3 regions of the Streptomyces sp. NPDC048248 genome follow, and region 2 is predicted to be linked to each of the others. Evidence: riboswitches for the same ligand, from Rfam matches in the RefSeq annotation. Region 2 holds a riboswitch; each other region holds the start of a gene.
What was found. A riboswitch is a leader RNA that binds a small molecule or an ion and turns the genes downstream of it on or off. The one in region 2 is predicted to bind cobalamin.
Positions count from the first base shown of each region.

Region 1 (6,024 bases), on a different contig from region 2:
GCAGTACACCGCGGGCGGTGCGGGTCGAGGACCAGGCCGGGTGCGGGCCGTGCCGCTCCGCGAGGTCGGCGGACGCCTCGTACGCGGCGAGCATGATCCGCTCGGAGATACGGGTCGACAGCTCCCGCGCCTCGGGGGAGTCGAAGGGCAGCCGCAGCCGGAAGAAGACGTCCTGCAGACCCATGAGACCCAGGCCCACCGGCCGCCAGCGGGAGTTGGAGGCGCCGGCCTGGTCGGTCGGGTAGAAGTTGATGTCCACGACGCGGTCGAGGAAGGCGACGGCGGTACGGACCGTCGCGTCCAGCCGCTCCCAGTCCATCGCCTCCTCCCAGCCGGCGTTCTCGTCGCCGAGGTGCGCGGCGAGGTTGACCGACCCGAGGTTGCAGACCGCGGTTTCCCCGTCGTCCGTGACCTCCAGGATCTCGGTGCACAGATTGGACGAGTGGACGACCTTGCCGGGCTCCGCGGTCTGGTTGGCGGTGCGGTTGGCGGCGTCCTTGAACGTCATCCAGCCGTTGCCGGTCTGCGCCAGGGTCCGCATCATCCGCGAGTACAGCAGCCGGGCCGGGATCTGCTTGAGCGCCTTGCCCTCGGCCTCGGCCCTGCGGTAGGCGGCGTCGAACTCCGCGCCCCACAGGTCCACCAGCTCCGGGGTGTCCGAAGGCGAGAACAGCGACCAGTCGGCGTCCGCCTCGACGCGGCGCATGAACTCGTCCGGGATCCAGTGCGCGATGTTGAGGTTGTGCGTCCGGCGGGCCTCCTCGCCGGTGTTGTCGCGCAGCTCCAGGAACTCCTCGATGTCGGCGTGCCAGGTCTCCAGGTAGACGCAGGCGGCGCCCTTGCGGCGGCCGCCCTGGTTCACCGCCGCGACCGAGGCGTCCAGCGTGCGCAGGAACGGCACGATGCCGTTGGAGTGGCCGTTGGTGCCCCGGATCAGCGACCCCCGTGCGCGGATCCGGGAGTACGACAGACCGATACCGCCGGCGTGCTTGGAGAGCCGGGCGACCTGGTGGTAGCGGTCGTAGATCGAGTCGAGCTCGTCCAGCGGGGAGTCCAGCAGATAGCAGGAGGACATCTGCGGGTGGCGGGTGCCGGAGTTGAACAGGGTGGGGGAGGAGGGCAGGTAGGACAGCGAGCTGGTGAGGCGGTACAGCTCGGCGACGTCGTCCAGCGCGGCGCGGGAGTCGTTCTCGGCGAGACCGCAGGCCACCCGGAGCAGGAAGTGCTGCGGCGTCTCGATGACCTGACGGGTGGTGGGGTGCCGCAGCAGGTAGCGGGAGTGCAGGGTGCGCAGGCCGAAGTAGCCGAAGCGGTCGTCGGCGCCGTCGGCGAGGGCCTTGTCGACGGCGGCGTCCAGGCGGTCGGCGTGGGTGCGCACGAACCCGGCGGTCGCGTCGGCGATCAGCCCCTCGCGGTGGCCGACGTCCACCGAGGCGGAGAAGGAGGTGGCGCCCTGGCCCGCGGCCTCCTCCGCGATGGCGAGCGTGAGCAGCCGCGCGGCGAGGCGGGAGTACTGCGGCTCGTCACCGATCAGACCGGCCGCGGCCTCGATCGCCAGGGAGCGCAACTCCGCCTCGTCGGAGCCCGCGTGGCGGCCGCGGAGGGCGGCGGCGGCCACCTTGCCGGGGTCGGTCGCGGTCAGGTCCTCGGTCAGCTCGGTCAGCGTGCGCAGCAGGGCGACGCCGGGACCGTCCTCGACCCGGTCGGCGGGGGCGGGCGGCGCGGACCGCACGACCTCGGCGTCTGACGCGGGCTCCGTTGGCGCGATGGTCACGTGATGCTCTCCCTCACTCGGCGGGGGCCAGGAGGGAGGGGCGCGACGGGCGCGCGCGGGCATGCGGCATCCCGGATTCTTCGGGATGCGCGGGCACACCGCGCGGCGTCCACCGGCCCATCCCACGGGGCCCGGACGTATCGACGCTCGCACCGATGGCGGTGCGGGCGTACCGTCGGCAGGTCTTCGGACTCCACGGGCGCGCGATAGGGCTTGGGGCCTTATGGGCGCACTCGTACACCGTTGCGGGACAGTTCCGGATTCGCACCGGATTCCCCTGTGGCGACAGCGAGCACGAGCATACATGTGGTGGTGGGTTCTCGTGTGCACCCCCATATCTTGTGAGTCGCGAGTGATCGAGTCGTGTCTGTCCGTCCACTCGTGCGTGTCTGACAGCGCACCAGGGCGCGGCGTCCGCCGGTTTCCCGCACCGCGCCGGGCATGCGAACGGGCCGCCGCACCCTGAGGTGCGACGGCCCGTGGCCGGGGGCGGTGCGGTGGCTCAGTGGCCGACGGGGGCCTCAGCGGTGGCGGGCGGCAGGTCGGGGCTGACGCCCTTGTCGCCGACGTCCGCGGTGTAGTCGCCCGGGCTGGTCTCGTCGACGCCCTCCGGCGCCTTCGCGGCCTTCAGGGCGAAGGTCAGCACGACTGTGACCACGACGTTCAGCACGAACGCGGTCAGGCCGATGTAGCCGATCTCGCCGATACCCGGGATCTCCCTGCTGGAGCCGCCGAAGTGCGCCTGGGTGGGGCTGGCCACGCCGTACGCCGCGAGCGTGCCGTACGCCATGCCGACCGCCCAGCCGGCGAGCAGCGCCCAGCGGTGGAACCAGCGGGTGAACAGGCCGCCGACGAGGGACGGCATGGTCTGCAGGATCCAGATGCCGCCCAGCAGCTGGAAGTTGATGGCGACCGTCTTGTCCATGGTCAGGACGAAGGCGAGGGCGCCGACCTTCACCAGCAGCGAGACGAGCTTGGCGACCTTGTGCTCCTGGGCCGGGGTGGCGTCCGGCTTCAGGAAGTCCTTGTAGACGTTGCGGGTGAAGAGGTTGGCCGCGGCGATCGACATGATGGCGGCCGGCACCAGGGCGCCGATGCCGATCGCGGCGAACGCGACGCCGGCGAACCAGCTCGGGAACATGTCCTCGAAGAGCTGCGGAATCGCCAGCTGCGGGTTGCCGTGGATCTCCGTGCCGGCCTTGATCGCCATGAAGCCCAGCAGCGCGAGCAGGCCCAGCATCAGGGAGTACAGCGGCAGGATCGTGGTGTTGCGGCGGATCACGTTGCGGCTGCGCGAGGACAGCGTCGCGGTGATCGAGTGCGGGTACATGAACAGCGCGAGTGCCGAGCCCAGCGCCAGCGTGGCGTAGGCCCACTGCGCGTTGGGGCCGCTCGCCAGCTCGCCGCGCGGCTTACCGGTCGGTCCCGGCTCGGCGAACGCCTTCCCGGCCGAGTCGAAGATCGCGTCGAAGCCGCCCAGCTTGATCGGGATGTAGATGATCGCCACCGCGATGACGAGGTAGATCAGACCGTCCTTGACGAACGCGATGAGCGCGGGCGCCCGCAGTCCGGACGAGTAGGTGTAGGCCGCCAGGACGGCGAAGGCGATCAGCAGCGGCAGGTCCTTGACGAACCAGTTGGTGGTCTCGCCGCCGCCGATCCCCAGCACGTCAAGGACGGCCTGGATGCCGACCAGTTGGAGCGCGATGTACGGCATGGTGGCGAGGATGCCGGTGAGCGCCACGGCCAGCGACAGGCCCTTGGAGCCGAAGCGGCCGCGCACGAAGTCGGAGGTGGTGACGTAGCCGTGCTTGTGCGACACCGACCACAGCCGGGGCAGGAAGGTGAAGATCAGCGGATAGACCAGGATCGTGTAGGGCACCGCGAAGAAGCCGGCCGCGCCCGCCGCGTAGATGGCCGCCGGGACGGCGACGAAGGTGTACGCGGTGTAGAGGTCGCCGCCGAGCAGGAACCACGTCACCCAGGTGCCGAAACTCCGGCCGCCCAGGCCCCATTCGTCGAGGTTCGCGGACTGCTCGGCCTTGCGCCAGCGCGCGGCGAGGAAGCCCATGACCGTCACGGCCAGGAAGAAGAACACGAAGACGGCCAGCGCGACGCCGTTCACGCCGTCGGTGGCCGAGGCGGCCAGCCGGACCGGAGCGGCCGGGGCCGCCGAAGCGATCGTCAGGAGAGTCACTGCGCCGCACCCGCCTTACGCGCGCGCTGCTCACGCTGTACGAGCTTGTACGCGGTCATCGTCAGCGCGGTCGAGATGAACACCCACGCCATCTGGTACCAGTAGAAGAACGGGATCCCTATGAAGGTCGGCTCGATCCTGGCGTAGGAGCTCACCCACAGCATCGCCACGAACGGAGCGAGCAGGCACAGCCCGACCACCACACGCGTGGGCGTGACGACCTTTCTGGTGCCTGGCGTTTCGGCTGGCTCTGGCATGGGCGGGCTCCGTCCCTGGCGATCTCCTGTGTAATCGGCTGGAAATCTATGGCAGGGCCGTGGCGCGCGTCACTAGCTGTCCGCATATCGGTATGGAAGAGATTTCATTGCGGCCGGTGCACCGGCCCGCGCGCCGGGTGCATCTCTGCGGCCCGCGAGCCCCGGGAGCCGGTGCGGGAGCGGCCCCAGGACGGCGGAGTGCGGCGCCCGCCCCGCACGGACGGATACGGGACGGGCGCCGGGTGTTCAGTCCGTGGGGCGCTGCAGCCTGGCGACGAACTTGTAGCGGTCGCCCCGGTAGACCGAGCGCACCCACTCCACCGGCTGTCCCTGCGCGTCGAGGGAGTGCCGGGAGAGCATCAGCATGGGCAGGCCGACATCGGTGCCCAGCAGTCCGGCCTCGCGCGGGGTGGCGAGGGAGGTCTCGATGGTCTCCTCGGCCTCCGCCAGGCGGACGTCGTAGACCTCGGCCAGCGCGGTGTAGAGGGACGTGTACTTGACGAGGTTGCGGCGCAGCGAGGGGAACCGCTTGGCCGACAGATGGGTGATCTCGATGGCCATCGGCTCGCCGCTGGCCAGCCGCAGCCGCTCGATGCGCAGCACCCTGCCACCGGTGGCGATGTCCAGCAGGCCGGCCAGCTGGTCGTCCGCGGTGACATAGCCGATGTCCAGTAGCTGGGACGTCGGTTCCAGCCCCTGGGCCCGCATGTCCTCGGTGTAGGAGGTCAGTTGCAGTGCCTGGGAGACCTTGGGCTTGGCCACGAAGGTGCCCTTGCCCTGGATGCGCTCCAGGCGGCCCTCGACGACCAGTTCCTGGAGCGCCTGGCGCACCGTCGTGCGGGAGGTGTCGAACTCCGCGGCGAGGGTGCGCTCGGGCGGCACCGGAGTCCCCGGCGGCAGGGTCTCGGTGATCTCCAGCAAGTGCCGCTTGAGGCGGTAGTACTTGGGCACGCGAGCGGTGCGTGTGGCGCCGCCGCCGTTCTCGGCGCTGCCCCCTTCGGTGTCCATGACCCGCCTCTCCGACTCCTGTCGCGCTGCCGTCACCGGCTCCTCCGTACGTAGCGGCTCACATCGTGGCATGAGTGGGGTTCCCATGCTTCCTCGCAGGTCCCGGCTCGCCCGATGTCGGTCCGGTAACGGAGCCGACAGCGACTCTTATACACCCCTTGACACCCCAAAAGGTCTAGGCCAAGCTGCGGGCACTGGTCTAAACCATTAAAGACCACACCCGGCCTTTGGGGGAGAGCGCGATGAAGCGTGGGCTCATAGCAGCGACGGCGGTCGCGGGAATGCTGGTGAGTGTCGCTGCCTGTGGGTCCAGCGACGACAGCAAGGCGGGAGCGGACGGCTTCAAGGGCCAGAAGCTCACCGTTTGGGTGATGGACGGGTCCAACCCGGCACAGTGGACGAAACAGGTCTCCGAGCAGTTCAAGAAGAAGACCGGCGCCACGGTCGAGTTCAAGGTCCAGCAGTGGAACGGAATTCAGCAGAAGCTGAGCACGGCCCTCTCCGAGGACACGCCGCCGGACGTCGTCGAGATCGGCAACACGCAGACCGCCGCCTACGCCAAGGCAGGTGCGCTGGCCGACCTCGGCGACGTGAAGAAGGAGATCGGCTCCGACTGGAACGACTCCTTCAACAAGAGCGCGCTCGTGGACGGAAAGCAGTACGCGCTTCCGTGGTACGCGGGCAACCGCGTGGTCATGTACAACAAGAAGATCTGGGCCGAGGCGGGCATCAAGGGAACCCCCAAGACCCGCAACGAACTCTTCAAGGCATTCGACACCATCAAGAAG
Region 1 is NZ_JBICZL010000017.1:64,665-70,688, reverse strand. Features, by position in the region: gene ACGFZW_RS31250 (ribonucleoside-diphosphate reductase subunit alpha) at 1-1,774, opposite strand, end outside; cobalamin riboswitch at 1,934-2,093, opposite strand; gene mctP (monocarboxylate uptake permease MctP) at 2,277-3,899, opposite strand; gene ACGFZW_RS31240 (DUF3311 domain-containing protein) at 3,968-4,228, opposite strand; gene ACGFZW_RS31235 (GntR family transcriptional regulator) at 4,475-5,236, opposite strand; gene ACGFZW_RS31230 (extracellular solute-binding protein) at 5,479-6,024, shown strand, end outside.
Region 1: another riboswitch for cobalamin. It lies ahead of ACGFZW_RS31250 (ribonucleoside-diphosphate reductase subunit alpha); the one in region 2 lies ahead of ACGFZW_RS27440 (cobalamin biosynthesis protein).

Region 2 (6,024 bases):
GAGGTCGCTGCCGGTGGCGAGGACGATCGCGCCCTTCTCCGGGGTGGGCTCCGGCCCGGAGGTACAGCCGCTCGCAGCCGCCGTCAGCGTCAGGCCCACCAGGGCCGTGGGAAGGCCGGCCCGCCGGGCCCTCACCGGCTGTCCTTTCCGGCCGTGCCGACGGAGGCGACAAGTCCGGCGAGCAGATCGGGGGCGTCCGGACCGCCGGGGACGCACTGGCCCTTGGAGGCACCGGCAAGCCCCTGGAGGACGAAGGAGTCGCAGCCTGCCTTGCCCATGACGAGGGTGAGGACGGGCACCTCGGGTCCCTTCTTGAGAAGTGAGTTGAGGGTCTGCTCCACGCCCGTCGCCCGCCGTGCGGCGCCGTCGTCCTGGTCGAGGATGAGCACGATGGCGTTGTTGGTGCCGGTGGACTTCTTCATCTCCCGTACGGCGGCGGTCAGTGCCTCCTGCATGGCCGCGCCGTGTTCGACGAGCTCCCCCTTGGCGATGCGGTCCAGGGCCGCCTTGCCCGGGGCGGGGTCAGCGGTGCCCAGCGGGACGGTCCGGCGTACCGCGCCGGGATCGGTGGGGTGCGCGCCGTCGGGGAAGGCCCACAGGCCGTACGTGTGGTGGGTGCCCACCATCTCCAGGGCGCGGCCGGCCGCGCTGAGGGCGATCGGGAGTTTGCCGCCTTCCGCCATCGAGGTGGAGGTGTCCATGAGAATCAGCAGCCGACTGGACTTCTGCGCCTTGTCGTAGCCGTCCAGCACCCGTGTCACCTGATCGCCGCCCGCGGTGAACGGGGTGACCGGCGCGTCGAGGTCGGCGTCCGCACGGTGATCGGTCAGCGGCGAGTCCGGCACCGGGTCCGGCGCCTTGCCGTCCTTGCCCGGGACCGCGCGGTAGCCCTGTCTGCTGAGGATGCGCCGGCCGGCCTCGGGGTCCCGCAGCCAGTCGCCGAAGCGGCCGACGGCGTCCTGGCGCGGCGCGGCGTCGGTGGCGCCCTGCCAGTCCACCCGGATCAGCGGGTGGTCGAGCGCCGGGACGTTCTTGGGGTAGTAGGCGGCGTACCGGTCGCCGGGGGCGAGCGGGCTCCCCAGGGCGGGACAACTGCCGATGGCGCGGCCGAGGTTGAAGTCGGCGAGGGACTTCTCCGAGACCAGTGGTGCCGCCCCCTTCCCCCGGCCGGTGCCGGGGCGGCCGTCCTGGCCGGTGGGCCGCAGCGAGCACAGCAGCTCGGTGCTGCCCGCGTACTGGCTGCCCGGGGCGGAGAGCCTGCGCTCGGCGTCCCGGGCGAGGGTGGGGTCGGGGCCGCCCGCGGGGCCGATCCGCGAGCCGTCGTTGGCGAGATAGAGGCCGATGGTGTGCAGCAGGCCGGTGCCGGACAGGACGGGGCTGGGGCGCAGCAGTCGCAGGTCGCGGTGGTCGCTGTCGGTGCCGGTGAGGATCTCCTGCCAGGACGCGCCGACCTGTTCGACGTCGTCGAGGCGCTGGTTGGCCGGGATGCCGACGACGAGCGGGGTGTAGGCGACCGGGCCGGTGTGGTGCAGGGTCACGGGGGATCCGGTGGCGGGCATGCCGCGGCGGACCTCGGCGTAGTCGGCGCTGGATTCGGGGATCCACAGATCGGGCTGCGGCCCCGGCCTGTTGAGGGGGTCGATGCCCTTGGTGGACGGGTGGCCCTTGCCGGTGCCGTGAGCCTCGCCCTGCCAGCGGTCGGCGGCGGCGAAGCCCTGGTCGACCTGGTCCTTGGCCGCGGAGTAGACGGTGATCTGGGCGCGTCGGCAGCCGTCGGGGACGTCGTCCTCACCCTGCAGCGGGCGGGTGTTGAGGTCGGACATCTCGTAGGCGAAGGCTGCCTGGCGCAGGGCGGGTTCGGATTCGGGTGCGGTGAGCAGACGCAGTTCGAGGGCGGGCGGGCAGGCCGGGTCGGTCCGCAGGAGCTGGAAGGCGACGAGGCCGGCGGCGGTGAGGCCGAGGACGGTCACCAGGACGGCGATGACCCGCAGCCAGCGGCTGAGGCGCTGCTTCAGCCACCGGCGCAAGCGGATGCGCAGCGGCGTGGGGGGCCGGACCTCCGGGGTGGCGAAGGAGAGGATGACGTCGTCGACGGTGTTCTGCTTGGCCGAGCGGGGCTCCCAGACGTCGCCCATCGGCGTGCGCTCGTGGGCCAGCCGCTCGCGCAGTGTGCGGACGAGGTCCTCGAAGGTGACGAACCGCTCGCCGGGTATGCCGCGTTCGAGGATCTGCACGACGGCGCGGGTGAAGAGGGAGCCGCCGGCCGGTTCGTCGCCGCTGAAGATCCGGCGGTTGGGCTGCGCGGCCATCAGCAGGGACATGGGTTTGCGGCGGGAGTGGAAGGTCTCGTCGGCGTTGCCGGAGTAGCAGCACTCCAGCAGGATCACGATCCGGTCGGCGCGTGCGCTGTCGAGGTAGGACAGCACCATGTCCTGCCAGGACACGGCCTTGTGGCGCTGGCGGGTGTCCGACATGCCGACCATGAGCTGCAGGTCGCCGCCGTCGCGGCCGACCCAGCCGTGGCCGGAGAAGTGCACCAGCAGCAGGCCGCGTGCCTCGTCGGTGACGGCGTCCAGGGCCTGCTCCAGCTCCCAGGGCTCCTGGGGCCGGCAGATGACGACTTCCTCGTCGGTGAACAGGTCGGTGCCGGGGTCGATCAGGACCCGCTTGAGTTCCTCGGCGTTCGCCTCCACGGCGGGGAGCGCGGATAAATTCTTGTAGTCGCTGACACAGATCAGCAGCGCCCGGTTGATCTTGCCCCGCGCGTCGTAGTGGGACATCCGGCTCAGTCCTCGCCGGCGCTGCCGCCCTCGGTCGACCGGCTTCCGGGGTCGGGGCGTTCGGGGGCCGCGCCGCGCGGGCCCGGGTCACCGACCGGCGCCAGCCCGCCGTCGCCGTCGACGGCCACGGCCGGCTCTTCCCCCGCCGCCCGTTCCTCCCTGCGCCGCCGCAGCCACTCCCGCAGGGCGATGCTCAGGCTCTTGGTCACCTCGGCGGCGACCGTGCCGATGAGGACCAGGACCAGATCGTCGATGCCGATGGCCATGTCCCCGAGGTCGCGTTCCTCCGGGGCGCGGTCTGCGTCGGCCGGGCGCGGCCGCAGGGTCCAGTCGTGCCGCTGGTGTGCGAGCCACGGCTCGCGCTCCAGCCATGCCTTGAGATCCTCGATGTCCTGGTGTGCGTTGTTCGTGCCCGTGATCCTGATGCGGATCTCGTGACGGTCAGCCCTGTCCGGCATCCCCCGACCCCCTTCCGGCGGCGCCATCGCCCGCCGTGCCACCAGATAGTGACGTGGGATCAGGTGCGGGGGCAACCGTCCGTGACCTCCGGAGCACCCTGTGGTGTGCGCCACAGTGCCTGCCACAGGGCTGCGTCGCAGGTCAAGGGTGAGTTGACGGGCATTCGTGGAGCGTGGTGGACTGCCGGAGCCATTCGGCGACAGATGAGGAAGTCCGGTGAGAATCCGGCGCGGTCCCGCCACTGTCACCGGGGAGCGTTCCTCCAGGAGAGGTCACGGCCCGTCACGCGTACGCCCGCCAGGTCGCGTGCGTACGGGCTGGAAGGCCGGGGGAAACGCCGATCCGGGAGCCAGGAGACTCTCGTCGCCGTCACGTCGAGCCAGGGCGCGGACCCTGAGTGAGGACATACCGCCATGCCCGGCCGCAGTTCGAGATGCCCGTTGAGCGACGCCGCAGCATCCCTTCGAGGACTGACGGCGGTCTGATCCGATGCGTGCCGAACACGCCACGTACGCGTGCGGCGCGGCCCTCGGCTTTCTCGGCGACCTGATCGCGGCGGACCCCCGGCGCGGCCATCCGGTGGCCGCGTTCGGCCGGGCCGCGGGTACCGTCGAGCGCCGACTGTGGCGCGATCACCGTGGCCGCGGAGCGGCCCATGCCCTGCTGTGCGCGGGCGGCGCGGCGGCGGGCGCCGCGCTCCTGCAGCGCGCCGTACGCGGCTCCCTGACCTCACCTCTTCCCGCCGGTGGCGCCCGCGCCCGTACCGCCGCGGGCGTCGCCCTCACCGCGGCGACGGTCTGGGCCGTGCTGGGCGGCACCTCGCTGGGCCGGGAGGCGCGGGCCATCGGCGGTGCGCTGACGGCGGGCGACCCGGATCTGGCGCGGGAGCGGCTGCCGCATCTGTGCGGGCGCGACCCGCAGGCGCTGGACGAACCGCAGATGGCGCGCGCGGTGGTCGAGTCGGTCGCGGAGAACACGTCGGACGCGGTGGTGGGCGCGCTGGTTTGGGGGGCGCTGGGCGGTGTGCCCGGCCTGGTGGCGTTCCGGGCGGTGAACACCCTGGACGCGATGGTGGGTCACAAATCGCCTCGTTACCGCCGGTTCGGCTGGGCGTCGGCCCGGCTCGACGACGTGGCCGGCTGGCCCGGGGCCCGGCTGACCGCCGCCCTCACGGTGCTCGCGGGACCCGACCGGCGCGGCGCGCTGAACGCCTGGCGGGCCGACGGCGGCGCGCACCCGAGCCCCAACGCCGGCCCGGTGGAGGCGTCGTTCGCGGGTGCGCTCGGCGTCCGGCTGGGCGGCACGCTGGCGTACGGCGGGCGGGTTGAGCACCGGCCGGTGCTCAACGGCGCGGCGCGGCCGGTCGGCGTGCCCGACATCGAGCGGGCGGTCAGGCTCTCGCGCCGGGTGAGCGTGCTGGCGCTGGCGACGACGGTCGCGGGCCGGCTCGCGGTGGGCGCGATCCGGACGGCGAGGGCGCGCGGCCGGGCGGGTACGGCACGGCTCACGGCACAGCGATGCCCCGGCAGATGAGGAGGACCCGGTGACGGGACGGTTCGAGGTGTCCGGCGGGTCTGTCGGCGGTGGCCTGCTGGTGGCCGGTACGACGTCCGACGCGGGCAAGAGCGTGGTCACGGCGGGCATCTGCCGGTGGCTGGTCCGCCAGGGCGTCCGCGTCGCGCCGTTCAAGGCGCAGAACATGTCACTGAACTCGTTCGTGACGCGCGAGGGCGCGGAGATCGGGCGGGCGCAGGCGATGCAGGCGGCGGCCGCCCGGGTCGAGCCGACGGCGCTGATGAATCCGGTGCTGCTCAAGCCCGGCAGCGACCGCAGCAGCCAGGTGGTGCTGCTGGGCAAGCCGGTCGGCGAGCTGAGCGCCACGGGATACTTCGGCCACCCCGACGGCCGGACGCCCGGCGGCTCGGGACCGTACGCCGGGCGGCGCGAGGCGCTGCTGGGTACGGTCACCGACTGCCTCCAGGAACTGCGGAGGACTCATGACGCGGTGATCTGCGAGGGCGCGGGCAGTCCCGCCGAGATCAATCTGCGTCGCACCGACATCGTCAACATGGGCATCGCGCGCGCCGGCCGGCTGCCCGTCGTCGTGGTCGGGGACATCGACAGGGGCGGGGTGTTCGCCTCCTTCTTCGGCACCACGGCGCTGCTGTCGAAGGAGGACCAGTCGCTGATCGCGGGCTATGTCGTCAACAAGTTCCGCGGCGATGTGACGCTGCTGGAGCCGGGGTTGGAGATGCTGCGCGGCCTCACCGGCCGGCCGACGCTCGGCGTGCTGCCCTTCGCCCACGGGCTCGGCATCGACGAGGAGGACGGTCTGCGGATCTCGCTGCGCGGCGCGGTGCGCGAGAGCGTGGTGGCGCCGCCGCACGGCGCGGACGTCCTGCGGGTCGCGGTCGCCGCGGTACCGCTGATGTCCAACTTCACGGACGTGGACGCGCTGGCCGCCGAACCGGGCGTGGTGGTGCGGTTCGTGGACCGGGCCGAGGAACTGGCCGACGCGGACCTGGTGGTGCTGCCGGGCACCCGGGGAACGGTCCGGGCGCTGGAGTGGCTGCGCGAGCGCGGTCTTGCGGACGCGATCGCGCGCCGGGCCGCCGAGGGCCGTCCGGTGCTGGGCATCTGCGGCGGGTTCCAGATGCTCGGTGAGCACATCGACGACGAGGTGGAGTCGCGGGCCGGCGCGGTGCCCGGCCTCGGGCTGCTGCCCGTCCGGGTGCGCTTCGCCGTGGAGAAGACGCTGGCGCGCCCGGTGGGGCAGGCGCTGGAC
Region 2 is NZ_JBICZL010000013.1:60,132-66,155, forward strand. Features, by position in the region: gene ACGFZW_RS27425 (extracellular solute-binding protein) at 1-135, opposite strand, end outside; gene ACGFZW_RS27430 (caspase family protein) at 132-2,780, opposite strand; gene ACGFZW_RS27435 (hypothetical protein) at 2,786-3,238, opposite strand; cobalamin riboswitch at 3,443-3,599, shown strand; gene ACGFZW_RS27440 (cobalamin biosynthesis protein) at 3,729-4,772, shown strand; gene ACGFZW_RS27445 (cobyric acid synthase) at 4,783-6,024, shown strand, end outside.

Region 3 (6,024 bases), on a different contig from region 2:
GGGGTGGGCTGCTCTCACCTCGGCGACGCCACCGTCGATATCGTCCGGCATCGTCAGCAGGTTGCCGGCAACCGCGCGAAGTCCTCGCCGGAGACGGCGACCAGCTCCTGTCCGTCGATGAGCACCGGCTGCGCCCGAGGCGCCTCAGCCATCGCCCCGTGTCTGTTCGGCGGCGGCAGCAGAGGCGAAGGCCGCGGCGAGCTCTTCTGCGGTACGGGGACCGGGAGTCATATCGTCCAACAGCCCATGTACGCGCAGCAGTTGAGCAGTTGCGATACCCCACGGCAGCCGAAGCCCGGCCTCCCGCAGCAGATCCGTGCGGGCCAGCATCGCGGGCGCCGGGCCGGCACGCACGCCCGCCGGGGTGAGGAGCGCGGCGTCGTCGGCCCAGCGCAAGGCAAGGTCCACGTCGTGGGTGGCCATCACCACGGTGGTGCCGCTGTCGCGGAGGGCATCAAGGGCGGCGAGCAGCCGCTCCTGGCCGTCCGGGTCCAGTCCGGCCGTCGGCTCGTCGAGGATCAGCACCCGGGGCCGCATGGCGACCGCGCCCGCGATCGCGGTCCGCTTGCGCTGGCCGTAGGAGAGGAGATGGGTGGGCCGGTCGGCCAGAGCGGTGATGTCCAGGGCGGCGAGCGCCTCGTCCACGCGGGACCGCACCTCACCATCGGGCAGGCCGAGGTTCAACGGCCCGAACGACACGTCCTGGGCCACCGACGCGGCGAACAGCTGGTCGTCCGGGTCCTGCACCACCAGCTGGACGGTCGTACGCAACCGGGTCAGCCCCTTGCGGTCGTAGGCGACCGGGAGGCCCTCGACCGTCAACCGGCCGTCGCGCGGCCGCAGCCCGCCGCTGAGAAGCCGCATCAGGGTGGTCTTGCCGCTGCCGTTGCGGCCGAGGAGGGCCAGTGCACGACCTTCGCACACATCGAAGTCGAGCCCCTGGAGCACTGTCGGGCCGTCCTCGTACGCGAAGGACGCGCCCCGCAGGGCTACCAGCGCGGGTTCGCTCATGACAGCGGCCTTTCCAGGACGAAGGTGAGGGCGGCGAGCGCCACGAGCAGCGCGATGCTGCCGGCCATGAACCGGGCGGAGACGCGGGCCTCGGGCACCAGGACGCGCAGGGTGCCGTCGTAGCCGCGCCCGGCGAGTCCGGTCTGCAGCCGCGCCGCCCGGTCGAAGGCGCGTACGAACGCGGTGGCGCCGAGTCCGGCGAGCGAACGCCAGGTGGCGGCCCGGGTGGTGTGCCCGAGCCGGGCTGCCTGGGCGTCCCGGATCCGGCGCACCGAATCGAGCAGCAGGAAGCTCATTCGGTACGTCACCAGGGCCACGTCCACGACCGGAGCGGGGATCCCGGCTTTGACGAGGCGGGGCAGCAGATCGGACATCGGGGTGGTGAAGGCGAACAGCAGGACGCCGAGCGACGCGGCCGAGGTCCGCAGCAGCAGTTGGCCGGCTCGGAGCGGCCCGCCGTCGGCCAGGGTCACGAATCCCTCGGGCCCGCCGACCTGGACGAGCAGGGTGGCGGCACCGGTGACGCAGAAACCCAGGGGCACCCGGTACGCGCGCCACAGACGACGCCCGGGTACGCCCGCCGGGCCCAGCAGCACGGTGAGGGCGGTGAGGAGAACAAGGGCCGCGCCGGGCCAGGGAGGCAGCGAGATCGCCAGCACGGTGAGCCCGAGACCGAGCACGGCCTTGTCCACGGGGTGGCGGCGGCGCCAGCGACTGCTGTGCGCCGCCGCGTCGATCGGCAGCACGGGGTGGTCAGTCCCCTTGGGCCGCGGATACCCCGGCGCCGCTCTCGGCGCCGTCGGCGTCCTGCTGCGCATGCGCCCGCTGCTCGCCCTGGCGGCGGCCGCGTCGCAGACCGAAATAGAAGGCGAGGACGCCCGCGCCGATCGCCGCCTGGAGGGCGAAAAGCGCCGACTCGATCTCGCCGGACGGCGGCTCGTACAGCGGGGAGAACCAAGGCTTGTAGTCGGGGTCGATCTCGGTGATCGCCGTCTCGGCCTGCGCGTCGGCGCCCGTGAAGGGCTCCTTCTTGTGGTCACCGAGACCGAGGACCAGCGGCAGGACCGCCAGCGCTGCCACGAGCGCCAGCAGCAGGGTGTTGATCTTCGCGTTCCTGCTCATCGGGCCACCGCCTCGGTCTCGGTCTTCTCGGCCTTCGCCCGCTTGCCGGTGAGGAACACGCCGAGCCGGGTCAGCTCGCCCTTGCTGGACTGCACGAGGAGCCGCATGACGAGCACCGTGAGGAGCCCCTCGCTCACCGCGAGCGGGATCTGGGTGACCGCGAAGATGGTGCCGAACTTGCCGAGCGCGCCCAGGAATCCGCTGCCCGGATCCGGGAAGGCGAGCGCCAGCTGCACGCTGGTGACGCAGTAGGTGGAAAGGTCGGCGACGAAGGCTCCGAAGAACACCGCCACCATCAGCGGTACGTCGAAACGGCGCAGCAGCTTGTAGACGGCGTACCCGGCCCAGGGGCCGACGATCGCCATCGAGAAGACGTTGGCGCCGAGCGTGGTCAGGCCGCCGTGCGCGAGCAGAAGGGCCTGGAACAGCAGGGTGATGGTGCCCAGCACCGCCATGATCGGCGGGCGGAACAGGATGGCGCCCAGCCCCGTCCCGGTGGGGTGGGAGCAGCTCCCCGTCACCGAGGGCAGTTTCAGGGCGGACAGAACGAACGTGAAGGCACCGGACGCGCCGAGGAGCAGCGTGCTCTCGGGATGGGCCTTGACCTCACGGGTGAGTGACCGGACTCCGTGGACGACGAACGGCGCCGACGCGACGCCCCAGGCGACCGCGTGCGCCGGAGGCAGAAATCCCTCGGCTATGTGCATGGCTCAGCAGACCCTCTCCAGCACCTCGTGGATGGTTGAAGTGCCTTGGCCGGTCTCCTGGCTGACGGGTACCACCGCCCGGACTCCGCCTTCCCGGATCGCAAGGATCCAGTGGCTGCCCGTGAGGGCCGGAGTCGGACTTCCCGATTCACAGTGGCGAGGGCCGCACCGGCATTACACCGGATTTCCCGTTCACCAAGGCGTGGTGACAGTAGTGCCAGGTCGGGTGCGGTGACAAGTGGAGCCGCCCAGGGCTCACCGCACGCCCTCGCCGCGTGGGGCCGAGCGCGTCTGCGGAGACTGGCTGCCCCTGAGAACAGGTGGGCAGGTTCGGTAGGGATTGCGGGGTCTGTCCCATGGCCATCGTCGATCTGATGTCCAGTAGGACCTCGCGGCCCGGGCGCTCCGTCCGCCCGTCGGGGGGCAAGACCGTACTGCGGCTGACCGGGACAGGGCAAGGCGTCCCGCTGATACCGGAGCCGGCAATCGGGCCGAGTTCTCTGTGCGGTCCGTAGGTCCCATCGCCCGTCAGCTCGGCAGCGTACGGACCAGCGCATCACGCAGGCGGGTGCGCTCGGTGGTCATGAAGCGGTGCAGGGTACGTGAAGCGAAGGCGATCCGCTGAGCGCTGCGCCGGCGCTCCGCGTCGTAGGTGCGCAGGGCGGACGGCAGACCGGCCCTGCCGTGCCCGGCGACGGCGCGGGTGAGGGCCTCCGCGTCGAGGATCGCGGTGCACGCACCCTGGCCCAGGTTGGGTGTCATGGCGTGCGCGGCGTCTCCGACCAGGGCGACCTTTCCGCGGTCGACGAAGGCTGGAAGGGCGGGGAAGAGGTGCCGCATCTCGTAGCGGATCCAGGTGGCCGGGTCGGTCTCGGCGAGTATCCGGGGGATGGGGTCGTGCCAGCCCTCGAACAGTCGGCGCAGTTCCTGGGCGGTGGTGGCCTCGGGGACGGTGGCGTACCAGTTGGTGCGGCCGGGCTCGATGGGTGTCATGCCGAAGAACCGGCCGGTGCCCCAGGTTTCGCCGTGTACGCCGCTTTCGAAGTCGGCCACGCCGATCCAGGCAACGGACCCGACGCGCCGCGGGCCGCTGCGCCGGTCCCCGGGACATGCGGCACGCACGGCACTGTGGATTCCGTCAGCGCCTACCACCAGGTCATTGTCGACCAGCAGCGCGTCGACTTCGCGGACGTTCTCGCCGAGCTTGAGCGGGACGTCCCCGAAGGCGCGCAACTCGGCGAGGAGCGCGTCGATCAAATAGGGCCGGGAAATGAGGAGTTCGGGGCGGCCCGCTTTCCGCTCGATCCGCTCCAGCGGCAGACGCGCCATCACCTTCCCTTGCGGGGTACGGATCCGGGCGCTTCGGTAGGGCACCGCCCGGGCACGGAAAGGCTCACCCACCCCGAGGCGGTCGAGTGCGGCCTGAGCGGTGGGATGGATGCCGAAGGCGGTGCCGTAGCGCTCCAGCTCCTTTCGGCGCTCCAGAATCGTGACCGTCCAGCCGGCCCGGCGCAGCCCGAGTGCGGTCGCCAGTCCGCCCACCCCCGCCCCCACGACAACTGCCGTTCCCGTCATGCCGCCCCCTACGTCGCTTCGGATTCGATCGACCACCACACCTGTGGTACCACGGTTGGGGTAGTGTGGGCAAGGAGTCGAGGAGAGAGGGCCTCTGGCAGTGAATGCGGACCGACGGGACCGCCTGCGGGATGCGGCTATCGGCGTACTGGCCGCCGCGGGCGGGCGAGGACTGACGCATCGTGCGGTCGACGCGGCCGCTGACGTACCGCACGGCACGACCAAGAACTACTTCCCGACCCGGGACGCCCTCCTGCGTGCGGTGGCCGAGCGCTGCCTGGAGCAATACCGCGACACCGCCGCGCAGATGGCCGCCGGTGCGTTGCCCACCGACCGCGAGGGGCTTGTCGCCATGTTCGGGGGGCTTCTCCGGAACGTCGCAGGCCCCGGCCGCCCCCGGCTTCTCGCCTACCTGGAGCTGCAGGCCGAAGCGGCCCGCAAGCCCTGGCTATCGGCCGTACTCGACCCCATCGCGAGCTCCGACTTCGCCGGATTCGAGGCCGCGCAGCGAACCGCCGGCCTGCCCGTCACCCCGCAGCGCGCCGCCGTCGTCACCCTCGCGATGCACGGCGCCATCCCACACCTCCTGGCCGATGGGCCGGACACCCTGGCGGCAGCCGGCCTGGACGACCCCGACCGCTTTGTCCGTGACCTCCTGCAGGCGGTATACCCCGAGGGCGACAAATCGGCCCGTGCAGGGAGCTGATGAAGGAGTCCGGCATTCGCTCACATCGATCCCGAACAGGTCGACGCTCTTTTCGGGCTCGGTCAATGGCGTCTGCTCCGCATGTCAGTTGCCTATGGGCCGGTACGCCGGGCTGAACGCGGGGCTCTGAGAAGATGGCGCAATGTTCGATTTCGGCATTCGGGGCTACCAACCCTCGTGGTTGAACGGCCGTGGTGAGATTGTGGGGGAGCACGGGACCCGCCTGGGTGCCCTTGCCCGCAGGACTCTGACGACAGCCTGGATGGTCTGGGACCTGCAGGACGACGAGTGGTTCAGTGACTGCCCGGTACTGTTCGACTTCGATGGCGAGCAGATCGAGATCAATCATCAGAAGTTTGACGATCTCTCGCTCACATGGAACACGATCGACCCCACCCGACCGGTTCGGTGGCCCGACTTCGATCTGGAGTGGCGTCCCGACCCCCTGCCCGAGTTGCGGGCCCTGCGAGGTCTGTGCCTCACGGGGGTTGAACTGCTCGAATGGGAGACCAGGGACCTGGCTCAGGGAAATGTTGACGTCAGTTTCGTCTTCGAGGCGGGCCGGGCAACGGTGTTCAACGCGCTCGACGAGAACGGACTGAGCTTCGAACCGCCTGGTCCGAATCAGCGGCCCCACGCGCTCCGCTGACACTCGGAATGCAGGTCCACGCCGGCGCGGGTAGGTTCGCACGGGCGGGGGAAATGTGCCGCACCCCGCTATACGTCAGGATGCCCGGGCTTCGGCTTCTTCAAGGAATGTGGCGACGGCGCCGAACCATTGTTCCGGCTCCTCGAGGTGGGGGAGGTGTGAGCACTCGGGCAGGAGGACGAGCTGTGAGTCCAGCAATCCGGCGTCGAGGCTCTGAGAGCATTCCGGGACGAGTTCGCCGTATCGGCCTGTCA
Region 3 is NZ_JBICZL010000001.1:457,731-463,754, reverse strand. Features, by position in the region: gene ACGFZW_RS02215 (energy-coupling factor ABC transporter ATP-binding protein) at 145-1,011, opposite strand; gene cbiQ (cobalt ECF transporter T component CbiQ) at 1,008-1,757, opposite strand; gene ACGFZW_RS02205 (energy-coupling factor ABC transporter substrate-binding protein) at 1,765-2,133, opposite strand; gene ACGFZW_RS02200 (energy-coupling factor ABC transporter permease) at 2,130-2,840, opposite strand; cobalamin riboswitch at 2,870-3,077, opposite strand; gene ACGFZW_RS02195 (FAD-dependent oxidoreductase) at 3,369-4,415, opposite strand; gene ACGFZW_RS02190 (TetR/AcrR family transcriptional regulator) at 4,516-5,121, shown strand; gene ACGFZW_RS02185 (hypothetical protein) at 5,264-5,770, shown strand; gene ACGFZW_RS02180 (proline iminopeptidase-family hydrolase) at 5,846-6,024, opposite strand, start outside.
Region 3: another riboswitch for cobalamin. It lies ahead of ACGFZW_RS02200 (energy-coupling factor ABC transporter permease); the one in region 2 lies ahead of ACGFZW_RS27440 (cobalamin biosynthesis protein).